One region of the Desulfitobacterium sp. THU1 genome, then DNA from elsewhere that is predicted to be linked to it. Evidence: riboswitches for the same ligand, from Rfam matches in the RefSeq annotation. Region 1 holds a riboswitch; the other holds the start of a gene.
What was found. Region 1 has a riboswitch for cobalamin ahead of cobT (nicotinate-nucleotide--dimethylbenzimidazole phosphoribosyltransferase). Riboswitches for the same ligand answer to the same signal wherever they lie in the genome.

Region 1 (8,121 bases):
GTCTTTAATTTTTATTTCCTTTTAACTTTGCTAATCTCTGCATCATACCTTTTTTACCTTGTCGCCTAGTGCCCCCCAATAATGATGGACGGGAGATCATTGACCAGAGTGGTAATCGCACCATACTGTCCTTTAAATCACCGACATTGGATGGTATAAGGGGAGACAGATAAATAACCCCAAAGGAACGAATATTCGCCATATGAATAAAGAGCGCTAATATAGAGATCAACCAACCGAACATGCCTAAAAATCCGGTAGCAATTAAAAAATACAGACGCAAAAGTGACATGGAACTAGTGAGTGGCGGAATCAAAAAACCAGAAATAGCTGTTAGGGACACGACGATGACCATGGCCTGGCTAACAATACCGGCCTGAACTGCAGCCTCACCAAGAACCAAGGCCCCCACAATACTGACTGCCTGACCCACAGTGCGAGGCATCCTCACCCCAGCCTCCCGAAGGATCTCATACATAAGGCCCATCAATAAGGCTTCGACAATGACCGGGAAAGGGATCCCCTCGCGCCCGGCGCTCATGTTAATCAATAAGCTCGTGGGTAGCATCTCCTGATGAAAGGATTGGATCGCTACATAAAAGGCTGGGAGCATCGTTGAGAAGTAAAAACACAGGGAGCGAATCAAACGAATGATCGAGGTGTAATAGGGACGGGCATAATAATCCTCAGGGTTCTGGAAGGCCTCCACAAAAAGATAGGGCACCGTCAAGACAAAGGGTGTCCCATCCACTAATACCCCCACCCGCCCTTCCAAAAGTTTGGCCGCCAGCTTATCCGGTTTCTCGGTAGAGCCCACAGTCGGGAAGATGGACTGGGGAGTATCCTCGATCAATTGCTCGATATAACCACTTTCCAATATTGCATCAATATCAATGGACTTAAGGCGGTTTTTTAATTCCACAACAAGCTTGGGATTCGCCAAACCCTCTATGTAAGCTAGATTGATCTGTGTATTCGTTCGTTGTCCTAAAACCATGGACTCAATACGTAAATTTTCATCACTTATTTTCCTGCGCAGTAAGGAGGTATTTGTACCAAGGTTCTCGATGAAGCCTTCCCGTGGACCGCGTACGGTAACCTCCGTTTCTGGTTGATCAACACTGCGCGTCTTACCGCCGAATGTATCCAGTAGTAAGGCAGACTCAGCCTGTTCCAGGAAGAGGGCCGTCTTCCCTACCAACAGCCCTTTAGTCACCTCAGCATAGGTATTTACCATTACGATTTGGCTATTGCTCAATACCTGCCTATGGAGCACATCCAGGAGCGATTGGAGGGGAATATCACCTGCTCGAAGAGATGCAAACTCCATGAGGGGCTTAAGTATCGACATGCTAATATATTCATGTCCGGCAAGTCCCGCGATAAAGACCAGTAGGCCCTGATTAGTGGGACCTAAACCGAACTCACGAAAAGTCAGATCGGCACTATTCCCAAATTTACTGCGTATCTGACATTCAATCTCCTCAAGGCTCTCTGAAATTTGCACCGACTTGTCATTACTCATAGCTATTTCCTCTTCTTAAGAGATTTCTTAAATCTCTCTTTTACCATAAACACTCCAAAGAGACTTACGACTCCGCCAACTTCTACCCATAAAGCATATTTTGTAAATATATTTATTAGAAAATACGTCTTGTCTTGAATGGTCGGCAACAAAAAAACGGAAACAAAAAAAATAAAGATTGCGATCACATGACTTGATCCATTGCGTAACTTTTTTGCAAAAAGCTGTCGTAATCCCTCTGCTCCCGCATAGTGAAACAGGGCAATGCTGAAAAAGGAACCCGCCATCCAGGATACGACTTGAAAAGCCTCCATTCGCTCAATGAAATCGCCTACGGAGACCATCTGGGCCAGAATCAGAATCGAGTATACTTGTCTGGAACCTACCTCTACCCCTAGTACCGCTATAATCGTAAAGATAACAGCCGTCAGCACTGTTGCCCCGGTCAGGACCCCGCCCATCTTCATCTTAAACATGTCCTTTGGGTTATTGTGATAAGCCATGAGGACGCCCATCACGAGACAGACCCCGAGCCATGAAATCGGTAGAACGGCCCCTCTAACTATTTCCAGTGGGGTATGCTGGAACATCGGCTCCATATTATCAATATTAAACAATTTAACATTGAAGAAAATGATAAAGAGATAGGAGGATATTACGAATAAGCAGATGACCTCCGACATACTCATGATGACCTCAATACCTGAGCAAACTGCGTACGTACTAACCAAGAGAATAAAAAATATAAAGACATATCCGGGAGTATCTGGCATAATCATGGAAATATAAAACTCAACTGATATCTGAACAAGCACCATGACCACGACAATAAAAAAAGCGCTAAAGACAAAAGTGCCTATCTTCCCTAAGTACTTGCCGAGGATCTTTTCGTTGTATTCAAACATTGTTAGCCCAGGGTATTTAAGTCCCATTTTATAGAGGAGCCAGGCGATGCATACCTCGATAAGCAAAGCGAGCAACAAGGGCTGCCAGAAATCTTGAGATAATTCGCGTAAGATAAGATTTGGAATACCAAGAGATAGAACAATGGTAAGGGCAAAGGTAAAGAAGACCTGTCGATTGGACACCCGATATTTCATCATTTCTCACTCTCATCATCCTATTTTCTGTTCTTAGCTTAAGCACCTTGCTCAATTTTATGCATTAATTTGGTAGTTTTAGTATTATGAGGTAGCAAGACCAGGTGAGAAATAGTTGAAGTACTATGATCTTTATTGCAATCAGTTATATAAAAAAAGATGATCCCTGTAAATCAGCGATCATCTTTTTAAGCATTCTGTTCTTTGTTTTAGATAGCGTCATTGTTTCAACATGGCACCTTGTTTTGCCCTTAGAAAATCCACAAACTGGCGGGCCGTTCGCCCGGAGCGAGCATTATGATTCATGACCCAGCGTAAAGCCTGCTGCCGCAAATCTTCTTGAGGAATCAGCAGTCCCTCCTGAGCCGCTAACTCTGTCACAATCTTGAGATAGCCTGCTTGATCGGGGGTTGGGAAGGTTACCGTAATCCCAAAACGATCGGAAAGGGACAATTTTTCTTCCATGTTATCCCGGCGATGCACCTCATCTCCTTGCCGCTCGCCGAAGGTTTCCCGGACTAAATGACGACGGTTCGAGGTAGCATAGATAAGGACATTTTCAGGCTTTCCTTCCAAGCCCCCCTCCAGCAGGGTTTTCAAGTTCTTGTAATCCGATTCGGTATCCTCGAAGGAAAGGTCATCGATGAAGACAATAAATTTGAGGGGTTGCTTCCCTAAAAGTCGAATGATTTTGGGATAATCCTGTAAATCGGTTTTTGATAATTCGACTAAACGCAGACCCCTTTCACAATATTCCTGAAGTAGGGCTTTGACCAAGGAGGATTTCCCCGTACCTCGATTGCCGTAGAGAATCACATTATTAGCGGGATAACCATCTAAGAAAAATTCCGTGTTTTCTAAGACAATCCCTTGTTCGCGCTCCTGATTGATAAGCTGGCTCTTGCGCATGGGATCAGCTTTTACCCCCTCGAGTCTTCCTGTTTCACCACGCCATTTAATGGCCATGCTTTGATTAAACAACCCCGTACCCATGTCTCGATAATAAGTAAGCAGAGCCTCAACCATCGCCTCGGCACTTCCGCCCCGAAGGCTATCTTGAAGCCTTCTTTGGGCAGTTTGCAGATAACGCTCCGCGTAATTCTCTTCAGAATTCGTCGTTACCTTGGCACCCCCCTGAACGCCTGCCTTCATATCCTCATCATTCGGCCAAGTCGGCCAGCTCTGTGGAGCCAAAGGAGCCTCTTGCCATAGACCGTGGTAATCTGCCTCTAAGTTTTCCAGCCGAGCAAGTATTGCGGACTTGATATCTGAAGCAGTGAGCTGGGCAATCTCTCGCCAGCAGAGCAGATCACGTCCAGCCAACTTTCGCAGCTCAGGTGAGACATGCTCCACTCCATAATGTATAACCTGTTGGGTGAGTTCATTTTCATCCCGGATAATGCGCTCCCAAAGATAATTCGGCCAACGGACCTGGATCGCTAAGGCGCATAAATGATGGTACTCGCGATAGACTTCCGTGAAATCAGAGTCTGCAGAGGCTGCTTTTTGCAGAAGGTACTTAAGTGAAGCGATGACAGGATCTTCTTTTAGACCGTGAAAAATAACCATGCCATCGATAAGAAGGGCTACACGGGCAAGTTTTGTTATGATCACCTTGATGCACATCCTTATTATCTCTTTGCAAATTATCATAAGTCTTGAAAATCATGAAGTAAAGAGCAAAATCTTCTCTTGACAAAAACTTTCCTTTTGGTAATCTATAGCTAAGTGAAGATGAAGCCATTCTTTGGTGCCCCATACTGGGGAGAATAGGGAAACCGGTGAAATTCCGGTGCGCACCCATCACTGTGAACGATGAGCCTTGACTAGTTCCACTGGCGCTTGCTGGGAAGGAGGTTTAAGGCACTTGAGTCGAAGCCAGGAGACCTGCCAAGAATGAGGAAAGCCTTTCCAGGGGTATTTGGAAAGCAGCGGCGACGAAGGCAAAGTCCCGACCACATTATTTGTGGCGGGACTTTATTTTTTTATTAAAAAGGAGAGGATTAAAGATGAGTAAAACAGAACTAAATCAAGACAAACTATTCCTAGATGAGGTCTATGCTCGTGAAAATTTGACTGAGACTACACTTGATGAATGTGAAACAGCCTTAAAGCAACTAGTCCAGGGTATTCAAGGGCTAGACGAAAAGGCTATGGAGGCTGTGCAGGCACGTCTGGATTCCTTAACCAAACCCCTCGGTAGCTTAGGAGTATTAGAGGAGATCGCCAAACGCTTAGGTGGAATCCAAAGAAATCCCTGGCCGGAGATTGAGAAGAAAGCGGTTCTGGTTATGGCTGGGGATCACGGAGTCGTGGCCGAAGGGGTCAGTGCTTTTCCTCAAGAAGTCACCCCCCAGATGTTTTATAATTTCTTAAACGGCGGTGCCGGTATCAATGTGCTCTCACGTCATGCTAAGGCGGAGGTTATCTGCACCGATATAGGAATGGCTTTTCCCTTAGACCCTCCGGAGCTTATGCGTCATCGGGTGATGAACGGAACCCATAACATGGCTCAAGGACCGGCCATGAGTCGTCAAGAGGCACTGCAATCCTTGCTGACAGGTGCCAAAATCGCACGTCAGGCCATTGATTCCGGTTTCCGAGTCTTAGCTACCGGCGAAGTAGGGATCGGCAATACTACTCCCAGTGCCGCGATTATTTCCTTCTTCACCGGCCTACCAGCCCAAGATGTTACCGGACGCGGAACCGGCCTCGATGATGCTGCCTTGATCCGCAAACAAGAGGTCATCACCCGTTCCATCCAAGTTAATCAGCCGGATCCTCAGGACGGCGTAGACGTTCTCCGTAAGATTGGCGGCCTGGAAATCGGCGCCCTAGCCGGAGCCATCCTTGAAGCTGCCCATTCCCAAGTACCTATCGTTTTGGATGGGGTAATTTCTACAGCAGCCGCTCTCATCGCCACCTCAATTTGTCCCACCGCTCGTTTCTACCTGATTCCGTCTCATTCTTCGGTGGAGATTGGTCATGTAGCTGCTCTGAAGCAACTGGAGCTTAAACCGATTATGCACCTGGACTTCAGACTGGGCGAAGGCACTGGAGCTGCGATTGCCTTCCATCTCTTGGATGCCTCCATCCATATTCTTGAAGAAATGGCTACCTTTGAATCTGCAGGAGTAAGCAATAAAGAAAACCCGGCTTGAGCCACGAAAGCACTGCTTTCGCACTCGTTGTTTTAACGCAGGCTGAAGCCTTAGGAGGTAATTTATGTCGGATTTTGTTCTTATTACCGGTGGTGCCCGCAGCGGGAAGAGTAGCTTTGCTGAGCTTCTTGCTGCCTATCCCCGTCAGCCTGTTACCTATGTTGCTACCGCCCAAGTCTACGATGAAGAAATGGCTCTGCGCGTCAAGAAACACCAGAATCAGCGACCTTCCCACTGGGCCTTGGTCGAAGAACCTCTGGCCCTTGCGGCAGTCTTGGAACGGTATCGCCAAGAAAAGGGTGTCATTTTGGTGGATTGCATCACACTATGGTTGACGAATCTCCTTCTCTCCCGCTACCCTGAGGAAAAAGTTCTCCAGGGGCGAGAATATACGGAAACCCTTCATGAATTAGAATTATGGATTCTGGAGCAAGTGAAAACCGTCTCCGACTTAGCACAGGAGGTTACACCACAGGTCATCATGGTCACCAATGAGGTGGGCAATGGTATCGTTCCCGATAATCCCTTATCTCGAGTATATCGAGATCTCGCCGGTCGGGCCAATCAGGTTTTAGGTCGAAGTGCATCCCAGGTTTATTCTGTGGTTGCCGGGTATCCCGTAGAAATCAAAGCCGCCGGACAGGCCCTGCTGGATTCCTTGCGTAGAGAAGAGGAGTAAGCCATGCGCAAATTATGGATCGCCCTGACTTTTTTAACGCGCATTCCTCTTCCCCAGCCGACGAATGTGACCTCCGAAGAATTCACTCTGAGCCAACATTATTATCCTTTGGTGGGCTTGATTGTGGGAGGAGTGCTTTGGGCATCTCTAACACTCCTGCTTCCCTTCTACCCGCCTTTGATTACTGCCGCTTTAGTGCTCATCCTTGAACTCATCTTAACCGGGGGAATCCATCTGGATGGTTTCATGGATAGTATGGATGGCTTGCTTTCCGCCCGTCCTCCGGAGCGTATGCTGGAGATCATGAAGGACAGCCATGTGGGTGCCTTCGGGGCCTTAGGTGCCATAGCCTACCTGCTACTGAAATTCACTTTGCTTGTAGAGCTATGTTCCCTCGGTTCCGCTTCGGCCCTTTTCCTTGTCCTTTTTATGCCCATCATCGCTCGTTGGATTTTCCTTATCGGCGTATATTTCTTCCCCTATGCTAGGGAAAAGGGTCTGGGTAAAGGGTTTCATGAATCTTCCCGAAATACCAAGTGGGTTTTCTTCGGTCAAGGTCTCTTGCTTCTACTGCTAACCTATTATTTTCTGCATTGGTCAGGCATAGCCGGTTTCGTCTTAGCCACTTTAGGCATCCTCTTCTTCACCTGTAAAGTTTCACGCCTGCTCGGCGGACTGACCGGTGATCTTTACGGAGCCAGCATTGAACTGTCCGAACTTTTCTTCTTGCTGGGTGCCTTTCCTTTTATCACCTAAAGGAATACTTTTCTTAAACGAGAGATGCCCACCTGAGTCGATGTGCCGAACACAGATGGGCATCTTTTTAAGGGATCGAACATAGCTTACCTTTTGCTTAGTCCTTTGCTTAGTCCTTTGGCAAGACGCTTGATTCCTTCTTCAATGACTTCAGGAGTTGAGCAGGAATAGTTAAGGCGCATCTCGTTGGATACCCGGCCATCAGCATAGAACAAAGCCCCTGGTACGTAGAGGACATTTTGTTTGATCATATCTTCTACATAAGCAAAGCTATCCTGAACTCCGCTGAGCTTGCCCCAAAGGAAAAGTCCTCCTGAGGGAACCACCATCTCTATTTGTTCTCCCAAATAGGTATGGATAGCTTCTACCATAGCCTTGCGACGCACATCATACACCTCACGTAGCTTGAGAATATGATCCGGTAAAAGATCTTGCTTTAAATACTCATAAACTGCTCTTTGCGTCAAATTATTGCTATGGAGATCCACACCCTCTTTGGTCTGCTCCAGATGCATAATTATATCTTCGCCAGCAAGTACGTAGCCGACGCGCAGTCCCGGTGCTAATACCTTTGAAAAGGTTCCCAGATAGACAACATTTTCCCCCAGTTCGGCAAGATGGGGAAGCGGTTCACCTTCATAACGCAATTCGCCATAAGGATTATCTTCAATCAGTAGTAAATCATATTTCTGAGCCACCTTGAGCAGCTCTTTTCTACGCTCTAATCCCATAACCTTTCCGGAAGGATTTTGGTAATTCGGTATAATATAAAGGAACTTCGGCGTGGTATGCTGAAGGGCACGCTCCAATTCACTGGGAATAATACCTTCCACATCACAGGGGATCATCTGGAAGTTCGCGCGAAAGCCTTCAAAGGCTTGAATAGCACCCAAATACGTG
Region 2 (8,121 bases), on a different contig from region 1:
GTTGTTGCTGAGGCTTTTCATCCGACAGCTACCACTCAGTATGCTGATGTAGTTCTCCCGGCAGCCTTCTGGTGTGAGAAGGAAGGCGTTTATGGCAATACAGACCGCCGCACTCAACACTTGGCCAAAGCTATCGAACCAGCCGGTGAATCTAAGCCTGACTTGGATATCCTTCTTGACTTTGCTCATCGTCTAGGTTACGCAGATATGTTCCCTTTCAAAACGCCCGAAGATGTTTGGAATGAATATCTTAAGTGTACAACCGGAACCCATATGGAGCTTGCGGCCTACCCAGCTTTGAAGGAGGCACATGGCATACAGTGGCCGGTTAAAGACCATAAAGGTACAAAAGGGGCGACACGTCGCTATGTGGCTCCCGACGATCCGTATGTAAAGGAAGGAATTGATTTCTATTCTGCCAAGGACCATAAGGCAGTAATTTTTGCTAGGCCATATAAGGGACCTGCTGAACCAGTAGATAAGGAATATCCTTATTATTTGACAACCGGTCGTGTTCTAGAGCACTGGCATACCATGACCATGACAGGCAAATGTCCCACTATCATGAAAGCTGTACCGAAGCAATATGTGGAATTAAACCCTAAGGATGCCACAGAATTAGGAATCATAGAGGGCGATGTGGTGCGGCTAATTTCACGTCGAGGGAAAGTTGAAATTCCCGCTAAAGTAGGACGACCAGGGGAACCTATGCCTGGTCTGGTCTTTGCACTCTGGTTTGAACCGGATCCCTTAGTTAATATAGTAACGATCGATGCCGTCGATGCCGCTTCTAAAGAACCTGAATTCAAGATTTGCGCGGTAAGAATCGAAAAGGTCTAATGAATTAAATGAAATCCTCCTACCTATTCGGTGGGAGGATTTCGGTCAATTAGCACATTTGTATTTTGGTTAAGAAAGGGTAAATGTCGTTAGGTAATGAGAAGTGTAAACCTACTAAGCTACATCAGTGGTGCAAAAATGCGTAGAATTGTACGACCTAATCGCCTATACCACTTTACCCGATAACAATCCTCTAATGTGATATTTTGACATAGTTCTAGGGTTTCTAAAAAATCTTCCTTGATATCTATAACACTTTGAGTATTGTAAACATAAACACCGCATTCAAAATGCAAGTAAAGGCTCCGATAATCCATATTAATAGTACCTACTATAGCGTGTGCATCATCGACCACAATGGATTTGGCATGGATGAAGCCGGGAGAGTATTCATAGATTTTCACACCACTTTCGATCAGCAACCGATAGTTGGAACGGGTCATGGAATGGACAAACCAGCGATCCCCGCGAAAGGGGGTAACGATGCGAACATCAATGCTACGTTTGGCTGCGGAGCTGAGGGCTGAAAGCATACTATTATTTAGTATAAGATAAGGGGTATTGATATAGATATAGTGTTGAGCTTGGGCGATGAGATTAAGATAGACGGTTTCACCGATTGGTTCATCATCTAAGGGACTATCCCCGAAGGGTTGTACATAGCCATCCGAAGTGATTGCTGTAGCTTCTTGACTAAGGAGCTTGTATTGGGTATAATCCTCAGTTGTTTCAGACTCATATCCCCATAAGGCCAAAAACATGACAGTAAAATTTAGGACAGCTTCTCCATGGATAAGGATGGCAGTATCCTTCCAATGTCCAAACCGGTCAAAGGCATTTATATATTCATCAGCAAGATTAATTCCGCCTGTAAAGGCGGTTTTTCCATCGATTACGGCAATTTTTCGATGATCCCGATTGTTCATATGAATAGAAAGAACAGGGATGAGGCGATTGAAGACGCGGCATTTTATCCCTTTCGCTTCCAGCTCCTTTTCATAACCAAAAGGCAACTTGAAGAGACTGCCTACATCATCATAAAGAACCCGTACATCTACTCCTTCCTTAACTTTTTCTTCAAGGATAGCCAGTACAGAATCCCATAAAAGGCCTTCGCCAATGATAAAGTATTCTAAGAAAATGAACCTCTCAGCTTTTTTCAATTCTATTAAAAGTCGCTCATACATTTTTTCGCCAATTGGAAGATATTCCGTATGAGTGTTTTGGTAGACAGGACAATAGGAGTACTTTTCAATATAGCGAGCAAGATTGGCTGCTCGTAAATCTTGGGCTGTAAGCTTTTGGATGGTTTCTTCCTTTTGAACCAGAAGTTGTATCATCTTATCGTTAACGCTTTGCATCTTTCGTCTTTTCCGCTTGCTTAACTTCGTGCGGCCAAACATGAGGTAGAAGAGGCCCCCAAAGATGGGAAATAAGAGTATTGCGATAACCCAAGCAATTTTATAAGCAGGATCAGTCTTGAGGTTCATGATATAAAGTAAAGCAACAATGCTCAGCAAAAAACTGAATATGTAAAAATAGATAAAGAAGTTACTAAATCTCCAGATGATCATAACTAAGGCAAAGATCTGGAGAAGAAGAAGCAAGGCGATGAATACTACTCGATAAAACATGGGTAAGTTTTTCATTCTTATCTCCCTCCCTCTTTACATTAGTATATGATAATTTAGACACTTTAGCATGTAATCCCAGTAAGATCCCTTTGAAGGTCTATTGACTAAATCAAGTATAAACTATAACATATATGGCGTAAAGAAGCTATTTACTTGGTGTTGGAGGCAGTATCGATGAGAAGTATGGTGTTTGAGAATGAGATTTGGGACTTTTTAAGGACGATCAATGAGAGTATGGCCAATGCTTTCCGCCCGATCGTCGAAAAATTTGATTTAACTTTGATGCAAACTCGTATTTTAGTTGAGATTAAGGAAGGCGGTCCCCACACCGTAGGCACTTTAGGAAGTATCATCGGCCTTTCCAGTGGTAATGCATCATCAATGTGTAAGAAATTAGAATCAGCAGGCTTCTTAAGGCGTGTACGAGATCCGGAAGATGAGCGTTATGTAAAACTAGCCCTTACCAAGCATGGGGAAGAGACCATTCTTCAGATTGAAAAAGCCCTCGAACATCGCTGCGGTGCATTTCTGGAAATCAAGGGTGAACAGGAATATCAACGCTTTACTGAATGCATGAATAAAGTGCGGTTGTTTATTAAAGAAATGTATGAATATGACCCGAAAGAGTAACTTAAATTGTAGGCTAATACCAAGAAAGTTAGGACGGCAGATATGAGGAAAGAGAAGAAAGAAAGGCATTCTTGGAAAACGGGATATACCACAGGCACCTGTGCAGCCGGAGCAGCTAAAGCCGCATGTCTATGGCTCCGGGGGAAAGATTCGGGTGCATTGATTGAGATTACTCTGCCCCGAGGAGAACAGCTCTCCCTACCGATTTACAGTAAAGCAAAGGAAAATGATTGGGCAAGGGTTGGTATAATTAAGGATGCGGGAGATGATCCGGATATCACCCATGGTCTAGAAATACAAGCCAAGGTGAGAATCCTTTCCGAGCAAGGAGAAGTTCATATCTGCGGTGGTCAAGGGATAGGTGTCGTCACTAAAAAGGGACTTCAAGTTCCCCAAGGAGAACCTGCCATCAATCCGGTACCTCAACAAATGATCGAAGCTGCTGTACGGGAGGTTTTTCCTCGGGAAGAAGTTCAAGTTGTGATTGAAGTGCCAGAGGGAGAGAAAGTTGCCCTGAAGACTCTCAATCCCCGTTTAGGAATCATCGGGGGAATATCTATTTTAGGAACTACAGGCATTGTTCGCCCGATGTCAGAAGAAGCGTTTAAGAATTCGATCTTGCCGGAGTTGGATCAAGCGATAGCCTATGGACATAAAGCCATAATTTTGACCCCAGGCAACTATGGGTTTAAGGTGGCCACCGGGCAACTAAGAGTACCTGAGGAAGCTATTATTCAGATGAGCAACTTTGTTGGTTTTTTATTGGAAGAAGCTGCTTATCGCAAATTTGAGAAAGTGGTTCTTTTAGGCCATATCGGAAAGCTCATTAAAGTAGCTGGTGGAATATTCCATACTCATACCCATGTGGCCGATGCTCGCATGGAGATTCTAGTGGCTCATGCGGCACTGGCCGGTGTTCCTCAAGAGTTATTGCAAAAGCTCGCTGAGTTCCCTACAGTAGAAGGAGCTGCTGAAGAAGTCTTGGCCCAGGGATGGGAAGATTTGCTCTTTCATTTAACTCAGCGGGCAAGTGAGCGTGCCCAGGAGCATGTTCGTGGAGATTTGCAGGTGGGTACAGCATTCACCTTACTTAATGGGGAAATCATTGCTTGGGATGCTCGAGCTCACGATATTATCAAGGAATTTTGGTATTGGCCGGAAGCAAAGCAGGATTTAAGGGAAAAATAGAGAATTCAAGGATAAGAAATAAATAAAACAGCCAGAATTAAATAAAAGTTCAAGGTTCCTCTTTGAGGATGAAAAGGGAAGTCGGTGAGAGTCCGACGCGGTCCCGCCACTGTGAGCCATGAGTGCCTCTCAATAACCCACTAGATAGTTCTGGGAAGGGAAGAGGCGTGATGACTGGAAGCCAGGAGACCTGCCTTGAATTGTAATATTCACACCTACGAGCGATGGGTGTTGTGAAAGAGCCGCTCAGGGCTCTTTTTATTTTTTTAGTGGAAGGGAAGATAAGCGGATGATCCGAATCGTGGGAATTGGTCCGGGAACGCCAGAATGGGTTGCTCCTGCAATCCAAGATAGTGTGAAGCAATGCGATGTTTTACTAGGTGGCTCTCGTGCGCTCAAACTATTTCCTGATTTTGAAGGAGATACTTACCAAGTCAGTGGTGATTTATCAGGTACTCTAGAAACACTGCAAAGGTCGATAGAGCAAGGGAAGCAGGCGGGAGTGTTGGTCTCTGGAGATCCGGGTTATTATAGCCTCCTTCCCCTATTAAAGAGAGAATTCCCTAAAGAGGATATTCAGGTCTTACCCGGGATCAGCTCTATTCAATTCGCTTTTGCTCGTGCTGGGATTCCTTGGCAAGAGGCAGAGCTTCTCAGTGTCCATGGACGTTCGCTGGATTTATTGCCTCTGAATATTAAGCGAACCATTGGTATATTGACCGGTGGCGAGAACACCCCACAAGCGGTGGCTCGTTACTATCAAAGGTATGGATTTAACCCGCGTATTTCTGTGGGAAATACACTGTCTTATCCCGAGGAAAAGTGGTTGAATACAAATGCTCAAGAGCTCATGAACTCAGCAGGAGATTTTGCGAATGCAGTGATGATTCTCTACTCAGAAGAGTCTAAGATCACCAAGGCCACATCTTTTCCTATTGTACCAATAGGTTTTGGTATAAAGGATGAGGTGTTTATTAGAGGGAATGTTCCTATGACTAAGAGTGAAATTCGGGTTCAGGTTTTGGCTAAGGCTGAGATCACGGCTTCGGCAAGGATCCTCGATGTAGGGGCAGGGACAGGAAGTATCAGTATCGAAGCGGCCCTTTTAGCCCATCGTGGGTGTGTCTACGCCATCGAAGAAAACCCAGAGGCACAAGAACTTATTCTCCAAAATCAAGAGAAGTTTAGTGTTAAAAATCTGAGACTGATTCGGGGGACAGCTCCGGCCGCCTTGCGGGACATCCCCCCAATGGATATATGTATTATTGGCGGGAGTCATGGGCAAATCCGAGGAATATTACAGGAAGCTCCCCTTGTGCCAGGGGGAAGAGTTGTACTGACTGCCATAACCTTGGAGACCTTGACTCACGGGATGGAAGCCCTGAAAAGTTTAGCTTATGAAGATATTGATGTAGTATCTATCCAAGCTGTGCGCTGGAAGGGGATTAAAGATATTCACCTTGCCCAAGCACATAATCCGGTGTTTGTTATTTCAGGGCGGAAGAAAACTAGCTAGTTGTGAAATTGGTACTTAAAAGTGGCCATCATGGACGTAAGCAAGCGGCTGTTGTAAGTCGAAGGAATAGAACGGAGGAGGAACAAAGTGCAGCAAGAACAAAATGAACAAACAATTCCTCAGAGCACAAGAAAAGCGAAATTGTATGGGGTGGGAGTTGGCCCAGGGGATCCAAACCTAATCACCCTACGGGCAGTGGAAATCCTGCGAGAGATTGAAGTCATAGCTATACCCAAGTCAAAGATGGAGAGGGAAAGTGTTGCATGGGAAATTGCGCAATCCCACTGCCCTTCCGGGGTGAGCATTATGGAATTAGAGATGCCTATGACTTCGAACGAAGAAATACTTCAGGCGGCTTGGCAAAAGGCAGCAGGACTGATTAGGGCTGAGCTTGATTTGGGGCATTCGGTCGCTTTTCTTACTTTAGGGGATCCTTCTTTATATAGTACCTACAGTTACCTGCTGACGATTCTTAAAAATCAGCTTGAACCTGATCAGATTGAGACTATCCCTGGCATCACAGCTATGTCAGCAGCAGCAGCCCGGGTGAACTTGCCCTTAGCCATTGGCGACGAGCCCTTAGTGGTTTTGCCGGGTATTGAGGGATTAGATGCGTATGAGCATTACCCTAATCTTGTGTTGATGAAGGTATCGCGAAATTTACCGGCTGTACTCAATCATATTCAGAAGACAGGATCACAAGCAGTTTTAGCTACACGTGTCGGTCAGACCGGAGAAGAGATCCGTCTGCTTCGGCCTGAGGAAGAGATGGAGAAGGTGGATTATTTGAGCCTTGTGCTATGCAAGAGGGATGGGAGTGAAGATTTTGAATGATCAGGTGAAAGCTAACTTGGGTCAGGTGCTTTTCGTAGGAGCAGGCCCTGGAGATCCTGATTTGATCACCTTGAAAGGCAAAAAGGCTCTTGAAGAAGCCGATCGGGTCATCTATGCGGGGTCATTAGTCAATCCGGAAATCCTCAAGCATTGCCGAGAAGGGATTACTCTTTTCGATAGCGCTGGTTTGACCTTGGAAGAAACCATCGCCATTATGGTGGAAGGAGTAAGCAAAGGCGAGAAGGTCGTGCGTTTGCACACAGGGGATCCCAGTGTTTACGGTGCAATTCAAGAGCAGATGCAGCAGTTGGACGCTTTGACAATTACTTATGGAGTAGTCCCAGGCGTAAGTTCTGTGTTCGCTGCCGCGGCTGCGATCAAGAAAGAGTTTACCTTACCCGAAGTCAGTCAAACCTTAATCCTTACGCGTTTGGCCGGAAGAACCCCTGTACCAGAGAAGGAAGATCTTGCTTTGTTGGCTCAGCATCAAGCCAGTATGGCTATTTTTCTCAGTGTGCAGGAGATTGGCGAAGTGGTAGAATCTCTTGGCCAGAGTTATCCCCCAGATACGCCAGTCGCCATTGTCTATCGAGCCAGTTGGCCTGATGAACAGATTCTGGAGGGGACGCTGGCAACGATTGAACAGCGAGTCAAAGAGGCTGGAATTCGTAAGCATGCTCAAATCTTAGTGGGCGATTTTCTTAGAGATAAAGGAGCGCGTTCGAAGCTCTATGACCCTGAATTTACTCATGAATATCGAAAAGGAAGTTCGGTATGAAGGCTGCCCTCGTCGTGCTCACTAGTCAAGGACTCAAAACGGCGCACAAGGTAATCGAGAGATGGTCCGACGAGGAACCACTGAAGCTGGAGTTATGGCTTAACTGGCGCCTCAAAGGTCAGTATATTGATGAAAAGCACACAGTGCACCTCCACTACTATAAGCAATTAAAAGAAGTAATGTCAGGGATATGGCAGAGCAGCTCGCTCTTAATCTTCATTATGGCTACAGGGATTGTGGTTCGGCAAATCGCTCCCTATCTTGCGGGCAAAGATCGGGACCCGGCAGTCATAGTGCTGGATGAAAAGGGGAAGTTTGTCATCTCTCTCTTGTCCGGCCATTTAGGGGGAGCTAATGCCTGGACAAAAACCGTTGCTCAGTGGCTGGATGCTCATCCGGTGGTAACGACAGCCACTGATGTGCAGGGGCTAATAGCACCTGATGAGTATGCCCGGCAGTTTGGCTGGGCAATAGAACCTTTGGCAGGGCTAAAATATGTCAATCGAATCTTGCTAGAGGAAGGTCGTCTGGGGGTATGGACGGATTGTCTTCCTAAGGGACATCCACTTCGGCAAGACATAGCCTACTGCTTTTTGGAGGATGAGAAAAAGGAACAAGCACATCTGTGGATTACGCCACAAGATAACCAACAATATAAAGACAAGAATGAACAAAACGATTTCAATGATATGAGCGGTATC

Region 2: it holds a riboswitch for cobalamin, as region 1 does, so the genes downstream of both, cbiE (precorrin-6y C5,15-methyltransferase (decarboxylating) subunit CbiE) here and cobT (nicotinate-nucleotide--dimethylbenzimidazole phosphoribosyltransferase) in region 1, are expected to answer to the same signal.

What each region holds. Positions count from the first base shown of each region.
Region 1 is NZ_JBBWUA010000010.1:10,898-19,018, reverse strand. It holds gene AAC978_RS09835 (spore germination protein) at 5-1,525, opposite strand; gene AAC978_RS09830 (GerAB/ArcD/ProY family transporter) at 1,528-2,628, opposite strand; gene AAC978_RS09825 (ATP-binding protein) at 2,845-4,194, opposite strand; cobalamin riboswitch at 4,357-4,534, shown strand; gene cobT (nicotinate-nucleotide--dimethylbenzimidazole phosphoribosyltransferase) at 4,635-5,786, shown strand; gene cobU (bifunctional adenosylcobinamide kinase/adenosylcobinamide-phosphate guanylyltransferase) at 5,851-6,465, shown strand; gene cobS (adenosylcobinamide-GDP ribazoletransferase) at 6,469-7,221, shown strand; gene AAC978_RS09805 (aminotransferase-like domain-containing protein) at 7,308-8,121, opposite strand, start outside.
Region 2 is NZ_JBBWUA010000004.1:32,250-40,370, forward strand. It holds gene AAC978_RS05285 (molybdopterin-dependent oxidoreductase) at 1-840, shown strand, start outside; gene cls (cardiolipin synthase) at 960-2,489, opposite strand; gene AAC978_RS05295 (MarR family winged helix-turn-helix transcriptional regulator) at 2,649-3,104, shown strand; gene cbiD (cobalt-precorrin-5B (C(1))-methyltransferase CbiD) at 3,147-4,292, shown strand; cobalamin riboswitch at 4,328-4,504, shown strand; gene cbiE (precorrin-6y C5,15-methyltransferase (decarboxylating) subunit CbiE) at 4,582-5,808, shown strand; gene cobI (precorrin-2 C(20)-methyltransferase) at 5,896-6,642, shown strand; gene cobM (precorrin-4 C(11)-methyltransferase) at 6,620-7,420, shown strand; gene AAC978_RS05320 (cobalt-precorrin 5A hydrolase) at 7,417-8,121, shown strand, end outside.